Geotalea uraniireducens: one gene and its partner. The protein of the gene in region 1 interacts with the protein of each later gene in a pairwise test. Links are inferred from orthologs where the notes say so. Each region holds a gene or a part of one and is shown on either strand. Other genes may lie near its edges.

Region 1 (7,471 bases):
CGGGCATATTCGATAGCCTTGATCTTCCCTTCGGTTCCCCGTTCACCGAACCCGCCCGGGACGAGAACCGCATCCACATCGTCGAAAACGCCATCAAGTCCTTCGCTTTCAAGCTTTTCCGAATCGAGATACTGCAGAATCACCCGGCAGTTGTTGGCAATCCCGCCATGGGTCAGAGCCTCCGCCAGCGATTTGTATGACTCGGTAAGGTTGACGTATTTGCCGACGATGGCAATCCGCACATCGCCGTTTTCCGGGTGGCGCAGCTTTTCGACCACACTCTGCCAATGGACCAGATCCGGAGCCTTGGTCCAGATATTGAGTTTCTCGACGACCTGTTCGTCAAGTCCCTCCCGGTGCAATGCAAGGGGCACGGCGTAGATATGCTCGGCATCCGTCGAAGTAATGACGGCCTTTTCCTCCACGTTACAGAAAAGGGCGATCTTGGCCTTCATCTCGGTCGGCAGATCGCATTCGCAGCGGCAAATCAGAATATCGGGCTGAATCCCGATTTCGCGCAACTCCTTGACCGAATGCTGGGTCGGCTTGGTCTTGATCTCGCCGGCAGTTTTGATGTACGGCACAAGGGTAACATGGATATAGAGGACGTTCCCTGCCCCCCGGTCCGCCTTGAACTGGCGGATCGCCTCCAGAAACGGCAGCGATTCGATATCGCCGACCGTCCCGCCGACTTCAACGATGGCAACGTCGGCACCCTTGGCGTTCTCCAGGATCTTGTGCTTGATTTCATCGGTGATGTGGGGAATCACCTGAACGGTCCCGCCGAGATAATCTCCCCGCCGCTCTTTCTCGATGACCGAAAAGTAAACCTGGCCGGTAGTGAAATTGCTCCGCTTGGAAAGTTTTGCCGTGGTGTAACGTTCATAGTGACCTAGGTCGAGGTCCGTCTCGGCGCCATCGTCGGTCACGAACACCTCGCCGTGCTGAAAAGGCGACATAGTACCGGGATCGACATTGATGTACGGGTCGAGCTTCTGCATGGTAACCCGCAGCCCGCGCGCCTCGAGAAGCGCGCCGAGCGATGCCGAGGCAAGACCTTTGCCGATGGACGACACCACGCCACCGGTCACAAAAATGAACTTGGTTTTCATGTTGGATACTCCTGGTTGACTCAGACAAATAGCTGGTGAATGAAGAACGGCTGCCAGTATCTCAACGTTCCGAGACGGGCCGTGTCAGATTCTCGATAACTTTTTCCAGATCGCTCGGGGTATCGACACCGATTGATTCGGCGGCAGTTTCGACGACCCTGATCCGATAACCATTTTCCAGAGCGCGCAACTGCTCGAGCTTCTCCGCCAGCTCAAGGGGGGTCGGCGCCATGCGGGCATATTCGAGGAGAAAGTCCCGGCGATAGACATACAGTCCCACATGTTTGAAGCAGAGCAGCTTTCCGGAGATAAACGCCTCGTCTTTCAGATCGTTCCATTTGTCCCTGAAATTGGGCAGAGGCGACCGGGAGAAATAGAGTGCATATCCTTCCCGATCGGTCACGACCTTGACCACGTTGGGGCTGAGAAAATCATGAAGAGTCTTGATCCTGCTCTTCAATGTGCCCATAAGGATACTGTCCCGCTCGGCAAGTGGCGCAATCGCCTCGTCGATCATCCGCGGATCGATGAGCGGCTCATCTCCCTGCACATTGACGATCAGTTCGGCATCAATGCGCGACGCTACCTCCGCCAGCCGGTCTGTCCCGGTCTCATGGTCCGCGGCGGTCATCTCCACGCAACCGCCAAACGAACGGACGGCTTCGGCAATCCGCTCGTCATCAGTCGCGACGATCACGTTGGAAACCAGCGAAGCCCGGGCGGTCCGTTCATAGACATGCTGCACCATCGGCTTACCCATGATGTCGGCAAGTGCCTTACCCGGAAAACGTGTCGAGGCAAAGCGGGCTGGAATAATAGCAGTAATTTTCATATTACTCTCTGGTCTGGCGGCATCAGCACCATAAAAGTACAGCGCCGCCCAGCACGAAAAACGCCCCGCACGCGGTCGCCCGTAGCAATGCTGTCGACAAGGTTGTACATGATTGAGAAGAATGATTTACTGCAGAACGTGTCCCTTTGTGGTGGGACGTACTACGCTACCGCAAAGGCTTGACCGTGTCAAGGAGTGAAATGCATTGCCGGCGGGGAGCCGCTCTGCTAGATTAGTGCCAGTTCGCACTCTCCGGATGGGACACTATCCGTTTCCGGGCGACAACCAGATTAACCGGCAAGCTCCTGGAGATGACTTCTGATGACCACCACAACCATCGGCCTGATCGCCGCAATGGCCGAAGAGATAGCACCGCTTTTGAAAGCGGCCGAGCGGGTCGAAAAAGTGTCGGTCGGTCGCTTCACCACCTACCGGGTTCAACTCGGCGACTCGACCGTCTGGCTTGTCCAGTCGGGGATGGGAGAGCACCATGCCGCCGCCGCCATGGAACAGTTGCTTGCCACCGCGACACCATCCGTCATTATCTCCTTCGGCTTTGGGGGGGCGGTTCTAAAGGGATTGCACGTCGGCGACATCGTCATCGGCGTTTCGAGCTGGCGTTACAGTCAGTCGGGCTTCCAACTGCAGCCCGGAGGGGCGCACCCCTGTAACGAGGCGGTGATCGCCGCCCTTGCAAGCGAAGGCACCGGACGACTTACCGTCGGCGAGATCATCACTTCAACACAAATACTCGTCAAGAATAACCTGGCGGGAAAACTGCCGGGCGGCATGTCTGCCCCGGTCCTCGACATGGAAACCGCCGCCCTGGCAGAACTGGCACACCGTCACGGTCTGCCGTTGATTGCGCTGCGGGCGATCAGCGACGACGCCGGCGAAGAGCTAGGTTTCTCACTGCAGGAGTTTACCGACGAAGAACTGAATATCCGGCCGGGCAAAGTACTCGCCACCATCATCCGCAAGCCGCGGATCATCCCCCAGCTGATCAGACTGGCCCGCAACAGCAAACTGGCCGGGAAGAAACTGGCCCTCGCGGTTAGGGAAACCGTTCTCTATCTCGACTCACAAGACCCGCAGGGGGGAAATCACCCCTTGCGCAAGGCAGGGGAATAGGGATAATCCCGCAGATGCTCCGCCAACTCCTCCTTACGGTAGCGGTTGGTCCGGCGGGCGATGGTAACGACCGCCATAACCAAAGGCAGCACGTAAATGAAGATTCCGGTCATCGCCATGAGCTTTTCGCCAATCACCACCGTCACCGTCAGATTGAACACGATCACCGAAACATATAACAGGGGACCGTAAAGGGCGCGAAACGGCAGCGCCGCCACGCCGGCCGGCTTATCCGCTTTCACGGGACGGGCCGCCAGCCGTTGCAGAACGAAGATCATCACCATACTTACCAGCCACCACCCAAGATAGTTCGACAACGGCACCCCGAAATGCACTCCCACCTCGCGATAGCCGTAAATCTGGCCGAGAAACCAGCGCCGGCCTTGCAAAGCGACCGGATCAACGATGATATCGAGAAACACCTGAAAGAGCGATCCTAGCAGCAACACCGCCACAGATTGACGGATCGAGCGGGTTTCCAGGGTGACCAGGTCCCAGCGCCACGCTTTGACGGGAGACACGAACAACAGCGCAGTAGTGTAGCTGCAGTAGGCGAGAAAGACATAGGAAAGTGAATCAAAGAAAGGGACACCGGCGATCCAGAGTTCCCGCATGCTGGTGGTGTCGATGTAATAATACCAGCCGTAGGGGATGCCGGTATTGATCGAGCAGACCTCCGAGGTAAAGGAGATCAGATACCCGAAGAGAGTGAAGAGACATGTCCTTCGCCACCCAAGATGGGGAACCGCCGCCACGAGGTAGGCGACGAAAAAGGCGAACACATAGGGTCGCATCGTCAGCGTCCCTACGGCAATACGGGCGAAATCCTCCATTATCGCGTGCTCCCTCCTTAAACAGGGAGCGCGAAGGCCGTTACCGGCAACTTCGCGCTCCAGGATAATAAATGCGGGAGCTAGCAGCAATCCCGCGCACGTCAAGCCGGGTCAGAAGAGAGTGCCGATCACGCTCCCCAAAACCGAGATCGGGCCACTGTCCGACAGACCATCCGCCGCTTTTTCCACCTTCTTCATCGCCGCGGTGGTATCCCGATACAATTTGTCGTCGTTCACCAGTTTCCCGAGAGTTCCCTGCCCGTCATTAATCTTCTGGGCGACCTCCTTGAGATTTTTCGAAGCGTCCCGCATCTCTACGTACAGGCTGTCATCATTGACGAGTTTTCCGACACTCCCTTCGCCGCGATTGATCTTGCCGGCGATCTCCTTGAAATCCTTGGCGCCGTCGTTGATGCTCGCCATCGCCCCCTTGGCATCACGATAGAAAGCGTCGTCATTGATTAGTTTCCCGAGCGTCCCCTCGCCTTTTTCAAGCTTGGTCGAGATATTACGCAGGCTGGCGGTCAACTGGTTGGTATTGTTATACAATGACTTGTCATTCAGCAGCAGGGCCAGCGAACCATCACCATGGTCCATTTTGGCAGTGATACTGTTCATATTGAGAATGGCACCGTGCAAACCGGCCCGGTTCTCGTCGAGGATGGTGGAAATTTTCGTCAGTACTTCGTGCTGGTTGGTATTCAGATCATTAATCAACGATTTGGCATCCTTGGCGAGATCGCTGACATTATCGACAATGACGTCAATATTGGCGATTTCCCTGCTCCGCACCTCACTGTTCGGCGGGAGAGCCGTCGCCGTCGGCGAGCCGAAGGAAATCCCGAGGAACTGGCCACCAAGGAGATTTGTCAACCGGATGGTCGCCACCGAATCGGTCTTGATGGTCGTTCCCGGCTTGACATCAAAATCGACCCGCACCCGGCTGTCATCGATACCGATACCGGTTATCTTGCCGACCTCAACCCCCGCCAAACGCACCGGATCACCGATTTTCAGCCCTGTCGTGCTCTTTAGATACGTCTTGTAGGGAATATTCTTTTCGAAAGGATTCCATCGCTCACCCAGTTCCAGCATGATCCCGAGGAGCACGAACCCGATCACAAAGAAGAAACCTACCTTCTTTTCCGTTGAAAATGCCATTCCATCGCCTCCTGTCACCACTGCGGAGCCCGAAGGACCGCAGCGGCAAAGCCATCTGCAATGCCTCTCAATCTCCTCCCGTCAGAGGAGGATGCGAGTCAGAAAATAGTCCGCCACCAGAATCAGCATGAACGAAAGCACGACAGCTCTAGTGGTCGATTGGGCAATCCCCCGGGCACCGCCCGACGTCTTGAATCCGGTATAACAGGCAACCAGCGCGATGATTGCGCCGAACACCGTTGATTTGAACAGTCCGGCGCCGACTTCGTTCAGTTTCAGCGCCGTCTTCATACTATCGTAATACGTCGAATATGAAATAAAAATCTTTGGATGGAGATGGCTGATCAGGGCACCACCGATGATACCGACGACATCGGCATAGACAACGAGGGCCGGCACACAGATGAGACAAGCAATAAGCCGCGGCATGGCTAGATAGCGTACCGGGTTGATGTCGAGAGTCCGCAAGGCGTCAATTTCCTCGTAGACGGTCATGACGCCGATTTCGGCGGCCATGGCGGAACCGACCCGGCCCGCGACAAGAAAACTGGTCATCACCGGCCCTAACTCCCGGACCATCGATAACCCGACAATTCCACCAATGATCGTCTGGGTGCCGTATTTCTGGAGCTCACCACCCGTCTGCAGCGCCAGAACCATCCCGACGAAAAAGGCCATCACCGATGCAATCGGCAGCGTTTCATAGCCAATGATCGCCATCTGGGTGAAGATGCTCTGGATGTTTCGCGGCGCCTCGCGAAACGAATAGAGTGTCTGGCCCAGAAGAACCAACATCTCGCCGACAATCTCATGAAAGGAAATGACCTTTTTCCCGATCTTCTCAAAGGCACCCATTTATGGTTCGCCTCCTGTTTCAGTGGCAACCGGAGCAGCAGTTCCGGCAGCCTTCTGCCAACTAATGCCGAAGGGGAGCCAGAGGAAACTCAAAGTGGCCTTGCCGTGAACTACCCGGTACCGGACGAGTCCCTTCAGCAACCGGACGTCGGTTTCGTCAGCCTCGGAACGATAGGCAAGGAGCGGGAAGAATTCATAGGCAAGGTCATGCCCCCGCCGCTCGTGCCAGTAGAGATTCCACAGGAAAGAGACGGCCGAATCACCCGCATCGTTCCACCGCTGGACGTATATCCGCCACAACGGCGACCAGCTCTGTTCAATCCCTGGCCGGGACACGATCGGTTCCAACGGCGCCAGGAAAGCAAAATTCTTGATGCCGTGCTCATCGCGGTCAAAAGTAAACAGCGGCCACAAAGCCATCTGCCGACGTTCTTTTCCATCTACCGGCCATTGCTCTCGCTTATCAGTAAAGAGGAAGTACAAAATCCGGTCGTTTTTTTCGACAAAACTAGCCGAGGTAATTTCGTCGTGCCGGTAGAGGGGCCAGAGATACCAGTACTTCAGCGTTTCCTTCCCCCGCTCCTCATCGTAAAAGGGGAGAATGCGATTGACTGTCCTCTCACCCCGCGCCGTCATGATGAACGGCCAGAGATAGTAGGTTTCATCCACTTTATTCCGGCGGTCGTTGGCATAACCGAAGAACGGCCAGAGATAATACCGGTTCGTCAATTCCGGAGAATCGGTAGCGGCATAAAAAGGCAACACCATCAGCTTTCTGGTCGGATTGTCGGTATCAAGTCCCCGCTCTTCCTGCATGAAAATCGGCCACAACGCGAAACGGCGGCGATAGACTCCATCCTTTTCCGCCTGGCCATAGAGGGGCCAGCACTGAAAGCCCCACTCATGATCACCGGAAATCAGCGAAAAAATTGGATACAGGTAGTTACGGGTAGTGGTCCCTTTGTTGACAGTCCGTCCATAAAGGGGAAACAAGACATAATGATATTCATCACGCCAGAAACGCTCGTAAATGTCACCATATATCGGAAAAACCGATGTGTACGGCCCGTATTTCTTCGAAACACCGCTGATATAAAACGGGAACAGCATCGTCGATTTTTCGGCCGCCGGCCCTTCATCCCGACGGTAGATGTTCGCCTGGTACAGTTTCAGCACCTGCAGCGTAGTTACAGCTGGAGAACTTTCCGAGGAGGCGATCGGATAGAGGTAATCGGTCGTCGACGAATCGCTTTGACGATCGGCTTCACGGTATACGAGCGGCCGAACCGCCACGGTCCGTTCGTCACCCTGCTGCTGAACCTTGATTAGCGGCCCAAGTAGCGACAGGTTGCTGAAATGTTCTCGAGGACTCGTTCGGTAATCAACCAGCGGCCAGAACGTAAAAACAGTGCCTTTCTCAGCTGGCTGCTCCTCGGCACGGAGCGGAGAGACCGTCAGCAGCGTGATAATTACGGTTACGATGAATACGGATCGCTGCAACATTCGGGAGCCTTGCGTGTCAAAAAAATGTAAGAACATTTAATAAC
Region 2 (11,889 bases), 1.8 Mb from region 1 along the record:
CGGGTGGGGTCGGCCGGCAGGGCCGCAGGAATAGATATCCGATAAATACCACGAAACGGCGGATACATGCAAGGGGTGGGCTGCCGACCTGCGGCCCCCACCCCTCGGTTCGTCAGCCGGCTAGCGGGAGGGGGGCGCCATGAATTCGGGACCGACCGGCTCCGGGACGGCTTCGCGCAGAATTCGTTCGATCTCGGCCCGGTCGGCCTCGCTGAGCGACCAGCCGAACACTTCGCCAACCGCCCTCACCTGCGCTGGATGTCGGGCTCCCCAGAGCGCAACCTGCACCCCCTGATCGAGAATCCAACGCACCGCCAGCGCCAGTACCCCCTTGCCGAACCGCTCCCGGGCAAACCGGTCGAGCCGGCGGACCGCTTCCAGGTACTGGGCAAAGCGGGGCGAACGAAACTTCGGATCGACCCTGCGCAGATCGTCGCCGGTAAAAACGGTGTCGGCGGTCATCCGGCCGCTGAGCAGCCCGCGGCAGAGCGCCCCGTAGGTCAGGAGGGCAATGCCCTGATCATGGCAATAAGGGAGAAGCTCTCCCTCGATCTGCCGCTCGAACAGGTTATACGGCGGCTGGCAGGCCTGCAGCGGCGCCACCCGGCAGAACTCCTCCAGCTGGGCGGGGGAATAGTTGCTGACACCGATGGCCCGGATCTTCCCCGCCTGGCGGAGCCGCTCCATGGTGCCGGCCGTCTCCTCGATCGGCACGAGGGGATCAGGCCAATGGACCTGGTAGAGATCAATGTAGTCGGTCTGCAACCGGCGCAGCGAATCCTCGACCTCGGCGGCAATCCGGGCGGGCGTTGAGTTGCGGAAGACCTTGCCATCGCGCCACTCCAAACCCACCTTGGTAGCGATAATCACCCGGTCGCGCCCGCCGCGCCGAGCGATGGCCCGGCCGACGATCTCTTCCGAACGGCCGAAGCCATAGACGGGAGCGGTATCGATTACCGTAATCCCTTGATCGAGGGCGGCGTGAATCGTCGCAATCGACTCTTCCTCCTCGGAGCCGCCCCACATCCAGCCGCCGATCGCCCAGGTCCCCAGGGCGATCCGCGATGCCTTGATCCCGATGCCGTCAATAGTCGTCGTTTCCATGTTCCCTCCGGCGCCGGCCGGCCTGCGGCCGACCGGAGAATAACGGGCCGTGGCGGCCCGTCATCAAAGTATAGAACAATTCCGGCGCCGGGAAAGCCCGGGCACCGTCACCGGGGTCAGGCCCGCTTGCCGCCGGGGCGCAGGAGGCTGCCGGGGATGGCGGCCTCGCACGGCACCGCCGTCTGGCAGAGACCGCAGCCGGTCTGAGAGACGCCATACTCCGCCTCGACCGCCGCCGGTACGGCCCCGTAGACATACTCCCGGCAACGCTCCTTGTCGTGGCCGGCAGGAGAAAGGGCGCCCGTCGGGCAGCGGCCGATGCAGCGGCCGCAGCTCCCTTCCCGGAAATAGAGACAATTATGGCGGTGGTCGGCCGGTCGGCGCGGTGACGGCACCAGCGCCAGGTCGGTCACCACCGTGCCGAGCCGGTGGGCAATCCCCCGCTCGGTGATCAGGGCATCATTGAGGCTGAAGGTGCCGAGGCCGGCGGCATAGGCGGCATGACGCTCGGACCACGAGGAGGCGACCCCGGCCCGACAGTCGTCGAGGGCCCGCCATTCCGGGGCCAGCTGGGGGGCGACCGCCCGCTGGCCTCGCCCGGTGAGCCAGGCGACCAGATGACGGCGGAGCGCTACGTTGAACTGTTCGCCATAGGTGCGGGTCATTGACCACTCCCGGGACGGCCAGTGTTGCTGGCGCCGGTTGCTCTCCCGGGTCGGCCGGCTGATCGGCAGTACCCAGCAGATCACCGTCGCCGCCCCGGCAAGAAACTCCGCCGGCGCCAGGTGGAAGGGGCCGATGATCCGTTTGTAGTCGGCGAAGAGCGGATCGTTCGCCGCGGCAAAACCGACCAGCGGCGCAGCGAAATACGGCTCCCCATCCGGGAAGCAGTTCTCCGTGCTCGTGGCGACAAAACTGCCGATCTCTTCCCGCACCAATTCTTCCATTATGGTCTCCTTTTACGGCTGGCCCCAGCCAGCCGTCACCCGGGCGGGCTGCCGGCGGAACAGCCGGTAAAAACCGAGCGCCACCAGCAGGCAGATGCCGCAGTTAAGGAAAAAAGCGGTCCGGAAGCCGCTTTCCCGGACTATTGGCCCCATCCCGGCGGCGCTCAACATCATGCCGGCATAGACGCAGGTGTTGTACCCGCCCATCGCCAGCCCGCGCAATTGCCGGGGAACGACGTCGGCAATCAGCACCCCGACGGCGGTGAAGGCCACCCCCATGCTCGCCCCGAGCAGTGCGGCCGCCGCCATCAACGGCACCACCGTGTGGCAGAGACCGAAAGAGGCCAGCGCCAGGGCAAACAGGGCCGCTCCGCCCGTTACGAAGACGCTCCGGTCGGCCACCCGGTCGCTCAACCGGCCGAAAGGGAGCCGCGACAGGGCGTTGGCCAGGGCCTGGGCGGCGAAAACCAGGCCGACGTGCCCCGAATTCATCCCCAGGCTGCGGATATAGAGCGGCATGAAAGTAACGAACATCCCGAAACCGGTACAGGTGCCGAAGGTAGCGAGCATGCAGGCGAGAAACGGCCGGTTCTCCGCCAGGGTGCGCAGCGCCGGCAACACCGCCGGCCGGGCCGTCCTGCCGGACCGGCCGCCGGGCGGGGCCGGCAGGAAGAACAGCGCCACCCAGAACATGACGAAGATCAGTCCGCCGGACACCAGGAATACCTGGCGCAGCCCGAGCGCTTTGCCGAGCAGGCCGCCGGCGGCCGGGCCGATGGTCATCCCGCCGTAGAGCGCCATGGTGTACCAGCCGAACGCCTGACCGAGCACTTCGGGCGGGGTGACGTCGGCAACGTAGGACATCAGGGTCGGCGAGAAGGCCGACAGGCCGACGCCGAATAGCAGGTAGATACCGGCCATCTGCAGCGGGCTGCTGCTCCAGTAAAGGAGAAACGACGAACCGGCCAGAAGCGTCAGCCCGCCGAGCAGCGGCAGACGGCGCCCCAGCCGGTCGGAGACCAGTCCCGACGGAATGGAGAGCAGGCCGGCCATCAGCATGAAGGCACCGTTGATCAGCCCGACCTGAACCGAATCGGCCCCGAGCGAGATGGCGAACAGCGGTACCACCGGAATCCGCATGTAGGAGCCGAAAAAGCAGCCGAAACTGATGACACAGCAGGTCAAGAGCAGCCTGGCGGCCGACGGCTGCCGATCGTGCCGTACCGGAGCACCAGCCATCGGCCGGCCTACCGCCACTCGACCTGTGCCAGCCGGCGCTGCGGCGAGCGCCGGTAGCGAAACTCCGGATTGCCGAACATCACCCCGCCGTACATCCGGTGCCCGGCAGGGAGCGCCAGCGCCGCAGCGACCCCGGCGTCGCTGCCGGCCGCCCGGGTCAGGAAACCGGCCCAGCAGGTACCGAACCCCTCCGCCAAAGCCGCCAGTTCGAAGTAGGTCACGGCGATGGCACAGTCGATGGCACCCCAGTCGTTCTCCGGCGCATGGGCCACCGCCAGGTGGGGCGCGCCACGGAGCACCCAGTCCTCGCCCCGGTCCCAGGCAGCAATAAATGGCTCGTAATAGGCCGGCCGGTTGGCGATCCCGCGCAGCCAGTCGATCGTCACCCCCGCCAGATGCCGGACCGCCGCCGGTTCGCGGATCACCAGCCAGTGAACCTGTTGCCGGTTGCTCGCCGTCGGTGCCCAGCGCGCGGTATCGAGCACCCGCCGCAGCGGCTCCTCGGCAACCGGCTCAGCGGTGAAGCGGCGGATCGAACGCCGGCTTTTTAAGAGCTGCGTCGCGGCGGCGCCGGAAACGGTCAGCGCCGGTTCGAGCAACGGCGATTCGGCCAGGGGCACCGCCAGGTGGTCAACGGCATCGGCGGGGCAGACGGCCACGCAATGGCCGCAGCCGATGCACGCCTCCGCCCGCTCGTTCTGGAAACGCGGCACGCCGCTCGGATCGTCGACGAAGAGATGGACCGGACACGCCTTGATGCAGAGGCCGTCGTGGATGCAACGCTGCCGGTCGATGGTTGCCAGACTCATAGTTATCCCCCTGTTTGTCGGCCGGTCAGCGATCGCTGAACCGGGCCGGCCGCTTGTCGAGAAAGGCGGTCATCCCTTCTCGCTGGTCTTCGGTGGCAAAAGTAAGGGCGAACAGGTCGGCCTCATAGGTACAGGCCCGCTCAAGGTCCAGTTCCTGGCCGTTGATGACCGCTTCCTTGCAGAGCCGCAGCGCGACGAGCCCCTTGGCGGCAATCTTCCGCGCCAGGCCCCGGACCTCCGCCAGCAGTTCGGCAGCCGGTACTACCCGGTTCACCAGGCCGAGCCGCCACGCTTCTTGGGCGTCGATCATCTCGCCGGTAAGCAAGAGTTCCAGGGCCCGTCCCCGGCCGACCAGCCGGGGGAGCCGCTGGCTGCCGCCGAAACCGGGGATGATCCCCAGGTTCACCTCCGGCTGGCCGAAGCGAGCGCTCTCGGCGGCCAGCCGGATATCGCAGCTCAGCGCCAGCTCGCAACCGCCCCCCAGGGCGAAACCGTTCACCGCGGCGATCACCGGCTTCGGGCAGCGTTCGATCGCCCGGCAGACCCCCTGGCCGAGCAGGGCCAGTTCGCGGGCGGCCGCCGGCGCCATCTCCCGCATCACCGCGATATCGGCCCCGGCGACAAAGGCCCGCTCGCCGGCGCCGGTCAGGATGATCACTCGAACGGCCTGATCAGCGGCCAGTTCGTTGATCACCGCCGCCAATTCTTCGAGCATCTCCCGATTCAGGGCATTGAGCGCCGCCGGGCGATTGATAGTGACGGTGACGACCCCCTCGGTCGTTTCGAGCAGCAGATTACGTGGCGACATGGCTCACCTCCTTTGGTGGTTGAACGACGATGGCTGCGGATCAGCGCTCCTTGCCGACGGCAAAGGCCCGGCCCAGGTAGGCGCCAATCCCGTAATAGCCACGATGACCGGTATCGTAGACGAATGGTTTGACACGCATGATCTCCGGCAGACCATCATCGCCGATCACCGCTTCGTCGGCCTTGACGTCGACGATCTCGCCGACGAACTGGGTATGGAGACCGATTTCCAGGATATGGAGCAACCGGCACTCCAGAACGAGCGGCACTTCCGCCGCATAGGGGGCGTCCACCAGTTCGCTGCCGATCGGGGTCAGGCCGACGGCGGCGAATTTGTCCAGGTTCCGCCCCGAGGCGATGCCGGCATAGTCGGTCTGCCGGACCAGTCGTTCGCCCGGCATCCCGACGGTAAAGGCCCGCCGTTCGACGATCGCCTCATAGGAATAGGTTGCCTTGCGCAGCGAGACGGCAACGCAGGGGGGCTGGGAACAGCAGATACCGCACCAGGCGGCGGTCATCAGGTTCGGCTTCCCCTCCCGGTCGTAGGTGCCGACCAGCCAGACGGGGGTCGGATAGGCGAGGGTTTTTGCACCCAGTGATTGTTTCACGACGACTCCTTTCAAAACAGGGCATATCTGCCGGCTCGCGGCGCCTTTTTAGACCGATCGTCTAGCGGCAGCGCTAAAAAAAGGGCACTACGGCCCTGTCGAGTTGTCTCTGTCTGCCTTGAATTATACCAGCACCCGGGCAAAAAGGATGTCGATGAAATCCTGCAACGGCCGGGGAGATTTCATCACCTTGGTCCGGAGGATCGCGCCCTCCAGGCCGGAGAGGATAAATTCCGCCATCACATCGACATCGAATGCGGCGGCGAGTTCGCCGGCAGCGCGAGCCTCACGGAGACAACGGGCAAACCGTTCGCGCCAGGAGCGGAAGACCTCCTCCAGCCGAGTCCGGAACCGCTCGTGCTGATCGGCCATCTCCTGCCCCAGGTTGCCGATCAGGCACCCCTTGGTGCAGTGGTTCTGCTCCAGTCGCGCCAGAACGCTCTCCAGGTAACGGCGAATCCGGTTCAACGGCGAAAGCGTCTCATCACCGAGGTAATCATCGAGCCGCCGGGCGTAGCGAAGAGCGAACTGGTCGATCACGGCCAGGCCGAATTCTTCCTTGCTGCCGAAGTAATAATAAAACGACCCCTTCGGCACCCCCGCCTGTTTCAGCACCGCATCGATGCCGGTGGCATTGAACCCCTGGCGGGCGATCAGTTCGGTGCCGACCTGGATGATCTGCTGGCGTGTCTCGTTCTTTTCCATGGAATCAACTATTAGACCGATCGTCTAGCAATGTCAAGAGGAATCTCCCGCTCCGGTCCGCCGTTGCGATAAACCGGCAAATCGGCTACCATGCGACAGAATTCGCCAAGGAGACCAGTCATGAACGAGATTTCCTGTCCCGCCGAACGCCTGCGTGCCTGGATGGCGGCCAACCATGTCCAGGGCGACCACCTCTCGTTTGCCGAATCGTGCCATTCAGTCGCCGAAGCCGCCGCAGCGGCCGGCATCTCCCCGGAAGATTTAGTCAAGAGCATCTGCATGATTGCCGACAATGGTATGCTGCTGGTCGCCATCGTCAAAGGAGAGGACCGGGCCAGCGCCCGCCGGCTCGGCCAGGCCGCCGGCTGTCCGATGCCCCGGCTGGCAACCCCGACCGAGATGCTGGCCGCAACCGGCTACCCCTGCGGCGGCACGCCCCCCTTCGGCTTTGCCGCCCGATTCTTCATCGACGAACGGGTCTTCGATCGGGAAATCGTCTACGGTGGCGGCGGCACCGCCACAACACTGGTCCGGATCGCCCCCCGGGAACTGCAACGGCTGAACGGCGCCACGGTCGCACGGATTCGCAAGTAATTGAAATTAGCTCACCCGAACATCCCGCCGTAAAAATTTTTTACTGTAAAATTTTTTTACGGTCCTTTAACCCGCTGTTTTGCCATGTTTTTTAGCCGAGTCGTAAAAATATTTTACAGCACAAACCGCTTCTGCACCGCCACTACCCGTATAACCTATTGTAATTAAACAATTTCACCTCTTGGCACGTATCTTGTTTTAGTAGTGTAACCGGCCTGCCCAGCGGGGGCCGCGTGAACCTAAAGTGCATCTGCATCCTTCTGCAGGAGGGGGGCAGTTATGATTGCGGAAAGACGATGGACCCGAACAACGGCGGAAGCCGAGTGCTTTTACCGGAACCACAAGAAACTCTCCGCCGTCCTGGCCATGAGCAACTTCATTGAGGTAATCTTACTGAACGGCCGGGCGTATACCGGCTACGTCACCAGCGGCAGTGTCGGCAACAATGCCGGCTGCGACGGCACCTGGCGCTACTACGGCTATACGACCATCATCCTCGAGGACAATACGGAAGTAACCTTCGACCACCTGGAAATCGCCGAAGTAAAAACGGTTGTCTACAGCGAGATCTGAGCGATGCCTCTCCCATCCCACCCAACGGGGCATGAACGTTTCGTCGGCGAAGCCATTACGCCGGTGGCCGGCAGCTTCGACAGTGCCGCCATGGCATCCGGTGAGCCTGGCGTACCACAGGCTTTCGTCTGGCGCGGCCGGACCGTCGAAGTCACGACCGTGCTCCGTCGCTGGCACGATACCGGCCCCTGCAGCCATGGCAGCGGTGAGATGTACGTCCGCAAGCACTGGTTCGAGGTGGCAACAACCGCCGGCATCATGAAGGTCTACTTTGACCGACAGCCCCGCTACGGCAGGAGGGATCGTCGCTGGTGGCTCTTCAGCATCCGTGAGGAAGATAACGGCTCTTCGCCATTCTGAAGTGCTCTCGCCCGCCTGCCGCCGATCAAAAAAGTGATTTCCCCTCAAGACATCATCCGATAATACCGATAGAGTGAACATATAACGAACTGGTCGACCGCATCGCTAAAAACACCACCGACCGGAGAGAAGACGATGGGCAACGATAAATACCTGATCGGCCGGCAACCGATCGTCAACCGGCAGGAGCAGCTCTGTGCCTACGAACTGCTGTTCCGCTCTTCCCCCAAAAGCCTGCAGGCAAACGTCACTGACGCCTCATTCGCCACGGCCAACGTCATCGTCAACACCCTCTCCGGCTTCGGTGCCCGGGAGATTCTCGGCGGGCACCAGGGGTTCATCAACGTCGAACTCGATCTCCTGATGGGCGACGCCCTGGAAATTCTCCCCCGGGAGATGGTGGTACTGGAACTGCTCGAAACCCTGACGGTCAGCGCCTCCCTGGTCGAACGATGCCGCCAGCTCAAGGAGGCCGGCTTCACCCTGGCGCTGGACGACCACGAGTACAGCCCGCTCTACGAAGAACTCTACGGGATTGTCGACATCGTCAAGGTCGATCTGCTCCAGACGCCGCTGGCCCAATTGCCCGAGATGCTGGCCCGCTTCCGCCCCTACCCCTTCAGGCTGCTGGCGGAAAAGGTCGAGACGCGGGAAGAATTCGACCATTGCGCGGCATTGGGCTTCGACTACTTCCAAGGGTATTTTTTCGCCAAGCCGCTCGTCATGGAGCGGAAGCGGATCGACGAAGCGACCGCCACGCTCCTCAAACTGCTGCACCTCCTGCTGGAGGATTCCCCCCTCGACGAAATCGTTCAGGCGTTCCAGGGGAACCCCGGCCTGACCTACAAACTGCTGCTCCTGGTCAACTCGGTCGGGACAGGGACCCGTGAGAAGATCAAAACGGCCCGGCATGCCATCGCCATGCTTGGCCGCCAACAGATCAAGCGGTGGGTACAGCTCGCCATTTTCGCTGCGGGAGACAGTTCCGGGACGGAAAATCCGCTGGTGGACATGGCGGCAGTCCGGGCGGGCTTCATGGAACAGCTTGCCTGCACTCTCCCGCACTTCAAGGGGCTTAGCGATGCCGGGGACCAGGCGTTTATGACCGGCATCCTCTCGCTCATGGAAACGATCTACGCGATCCCCATGGTCGAAGTGGTGCAGAGCCTGAATCTTTCCGACGAAGTTAGCCGCGCGCTGCTGCACCGGCAAGGCCCGCTCGGAGAGCTCTTGTGCTGCGCCGAGAACATCGAGAAGCTCGACTTCACGGCGGCCGAAGCCCATCTTGCGGCACTGGGGATCAGCCACGCCCAGGTTCTTGAAGCGCAGTGCAAATCATTCGGCTGGAAAACCACCATGTAGGCCCCCCCTCCCCCACAACAAAAGGCCGTCCCCCTTGCGAGGACGGCCTTAATCGTTGGACCGTGCCATCTTTTCCCCCGGCGCGCGCCCCGCTGGCAGGGCGCCGCGCGGTTCTGCTGCCTCCCGTTACGGAAAATTCTCGGCTATTTGTGATTGGTGGCTTTCGCTTCGGCTTTTTCCTTCAACCCCTCGGCGACCCCCTTGGCCATACCGAACATCGTGAGGACGGCCGGAACCAGCTGGGCGACGACGATCAGGGCGCAGAAGCCGAGGAAGATCCAGACGAACACGCCACTGTTGTCTTCCCGGGCGCCCGATGCGGCAAAGGCCGATGCTACGCTACCAAGATACGCTGCCAGGAATCCTGCTACTCTCGCTTTCATGACATCCTCCTTTTCATTACCCGGCGAGCCGTCACAAAGCCTCTACCGGTCCAGGTCCTTGAAATCTGCTAGTGGGCTTTGCTCGCTTCGCCCTTTGCCGAGAAGAGCCCTTTCAGCATCGAGCCGAACAGCATCAGCGCCGGCACCGTCTGGAAGGCAACGATCAGGGCGCCAAAGGCCAGGAACAGCGGAGTGAGGAATCCGCTTTCGTCGACACCCGCGCCGCTAGCGGCAAAGGCTGAAGAGGCAGAAGCGATCATCGCGATAAGTGTTCTGGCTGTGGTTTTCATGGCATCCTCCCCGATCCTGTATTTTCCAACTCCTGCTTTTGTCTTTGTATATTGCAGCCGGTGTGCCACAAAAACAAAATATGAGAAATTTTTATTTAACTCTTTAAAATCCACAACTTTTCGCCGCGCCGCCGGCCAGCGGCAGGTTCTGACCCTGCCCCTATTGTATGGACAGGGTATGCAGAAGAATGGGGCGAGGGCCATACCGGCGGAGCACATCACAGCTAACATATTGATATTACACAATCGCATCCTTTCCTGAAGGTGCATAAAAAAACAATACGCCGCAAAAAAATAAACATACGCTAACAAAAGAAAGAAAAGAGGGAGGCGATCGTCCAGCGGCAGGAAAATGAAGTTACTGCGGTCCGAAGTGGTAAAGAGCATGCCGGGAAGGCAGGGAAATACGGTCCGGAGAGACGTGAGTCCTCCGGACCGCAAGGAATCGATCAGAATTGATGGCAGGCATTACAGCTGGGGCCACTCAGGAACACCCCCTGCAGCGCCGCGCCGTGACACAGGGCATTCTGGCAGGCGGCCGTCCCGTTTTGGGCCACATACCCCATGTGCAGGGTGATGTTGGTGTCCCAGAGCTGGGGATGTTTCGACGTCGGCCCGCCCAGATGGCATGCGGTGCAGGACGGACCGCTCCCCGGCACTCCCTCGAGGGCGGTTCCGTGGCACGCAGCCTCGGCACAGCTGGCCGTACCGTTCAGCTTGACATAATTGGCATGGAGGGCATAGGCGTAACTTCCCCACTGGAGCGGATGCACCGCCTCGTTGTTCCCCAAATGGCACTGCGCGCACGGTACTTTTGAAATCCCGCCCGCCAGGTCGCCGCCATGACATTCAGTGCACGTTTCCAGATGATCCTCGGCAGCCACTGTGTGCCCGAGGGGAAGCCAGTCGGCAGGATGGGCGCCGGAGTTGGCATCAAAGGTGGACTGGGAATTAGTGTCGCCGCACCCGGCCAGGGGGAGGACGGCAAGTGCCAGCAGGACGACCGTAAGTATGGTTTTCCTTAGCGATGACATGTCTTGCACCTCTCGTTGTTCTGCCTGCCGTGGCATTTTACGCAAGAGGCGGGGTTGATCCGGCCGTCGATCTTGTGCTGGCTGAGATAGTCGCCCCGGTGCGGCAGCGCCAGCTCCGGCGAATCCTTGTACTTGTCGCTCGGCTTGATTTCCTCTTTATGGGCATGGCAGTCAGCGCAGAACGACTCCTCGTGACAAGCGGCACACGCCGCCCGTTGTTCGCCGGCATAAAACCCGTGCTTGGCATAGAAATCGCTCGCCCGGTGGTTAAAGGCCGCCAACCGGTCGGCATGGCACTCGGTACAATCCACCAGACCGGTAACGTTCTCGGGATGGACCTTGGCAATACTACGCGTATTGGCACAGGCGAAAAGACAGCTGGCAAGCAGCAGCATCACCGGTAAAATCAGGACATTATTTCTCACTCTTCCCTCCCCCTTCCGCCCGATAGGTCGCATCGAACACATAGCTGATCTTGACGAGCCCCCGCACTTCGTTATCGAAATCGGGATTCCGCGAATAATCGACATCGGCGCCGACCTTGAACTGGTCGGTAATCTCATAGGTCGCCGCGCCAGCGAGAGAGAAGGTGTTTTTGATGCCATTGATGCTCCGGTCGTAGTCGATATCGAAGAAATCGACCGTCAGGTCCGCCTTGCCGAGCTTTTTCGAGGCGAACAGCCGATACTCGTCATAGCGCAGCCGGTCGGATTCCCCGCTCATCCGGTGGACAGAAAGCCCGGCCGCGAACCCGGCAACGGTAACGGTGGCCTTGCCGCCGAAATAATCGGCGTCACCGGCGATATCGTAACCGTAATTCCGGTAATCGGCGGCAAGGGTCAGGGCACTGATCGGCGTATAGGAAACGCCCCCCCCCACGGCAAGCATTTTTTCCCGTGGATCGAGGATACCGTTGGTCAGGCTGAGTGCACTGGTAGTGACGTGATAAAAATAATCCTCGTAGTTGATCGCGGCAAGGTCGGCGGTAATCCGCAACCGGTCACGGGGAGTATAGGAGACCGTGTAGGCGTGTTCCATCCAGCCGGAAGTGATGGAGTTGTAAGAAGAGCGGCC

What was found.
Region 2: the proteins of kdsB (region 1) and QMN23_RS03900 interact in binary tests that used the Escherichia coli proteins (3 or more experiments, as listed by UniProt). The link is inferred for Geotalea uraniireducens from one-to-one orthologs.

What each region holds. Positions count from the first base shown.
Region 1 is NZ_AP027151.1:2,627,878-2,635,348, forward strand. Bases 60-2,905 are described here. They hold kdsB (3-deoxy-manno-octulosonate cytidylyltransferase), read right to left. Parts: upstream 1,945-2,905; coding sequence 1,174-1,944; downstream 60-1,173. Other genes in these bases: QMN23_RS12320 (CTP synthase), read right to left, coding at 60-1,112; QMN23_RS12330 (phosphorylase), read left to right, coding at 2,266-2,905. Also shown: more of QMN23_RS12320, read right to left, coding at 1-59; more of QMN23_RS12330, read left to right, coding at 2,906-3,075; QMN23_RS12335 (carotenoid biosynthesis protein), read right to left, coding at 3,048-3,908; QMN23_RS12340 (MlaD family protein), read right to left, coding at 4,020-5,069; QMN23_RS12345 (MlaE family ABC transporter permease), read right to left, coding at 5,151-5,924; QMN23_RS12350 (hypothetical protein), read right to left, coding at 5,925-7,463. UniProt on the Escherichia coli protein: Activates KDO (a required 8-carbon sugar) for incorporation into bacterial lipopolysaccharide in Gram-negative bacteria.
Region 2 is NZ_AP027151.1:814,454-826,342, reverse strand. What follows is about bases 4,429-7,247. They hold QMN23_RS03900 (TetR/AcrR family transcriptional regulator), read right to left. Parts: upstream 6,220-7,247; coding sequence 5,638-6,219; downstream 4,429-5,637. Other genes in these bases: QMN23_RS03890 (hypothetical protein), read left to right, coding at 7,093-7,247; QMN23_RS03895 (aminoacyl-tRNA deacylase), read left to right, coding at 6,340-6,813; QMN23_RS03905 (flavin reductase family protein), read right to left, coding at 4,948-5,514; QMN23_RS03910 (enoyl-CoA hydratase-related protein), read right to left, coding at 4,429-4,907. Outside these bases: QMN23_RS03930 (aldo/keto reductase), read right to left, coding at 121-1,104; QMN23_RS03925 (epoxyqueuosine reductase), read right to left, coding at 1,221-2,051; QMN23_RS03920 (MFS transporter), read right to left, coding at 2,064-3,290; QMN23_RS03915 (nitroreductase family protein), read right to left, coding at 3,299-4,099; more of QMN23_RS03910, read right to left, coding at 4,125-4,428; more of QMN23_RS03890, read left to right, coding at 7,248-7,386; QMN23_RS03885 (DUF6504 family protein), read left to right, coding at 7,390-7,746; QMN23_RS03880 (EAL and HDOD domain-containing protein), read left to right, coding at 7,882-9,108; QMN23_RS03875 (hypothetical protein), read right to left, coding at 9,252-9,491; QMN23_RS03870 (hypothetical protein), read right to left, coding at 9,560-9,781; QMN23_RS03865 (hypothetical protein), read right to left, coding at 10,231-10,815; QMN23_RS03860 (cytochrome C), read right to left, coding at 10,803-11,240; QMN23_RS03855 (hypothetical protein), read right to left, coding at 11,230-11,889. UniProt on the Escherichia coli protein: Involved in response to both electrophiles and reactive chlorine species (RCS). Represses the transcription of the nemRA-gloA operon by binding to the NemR box.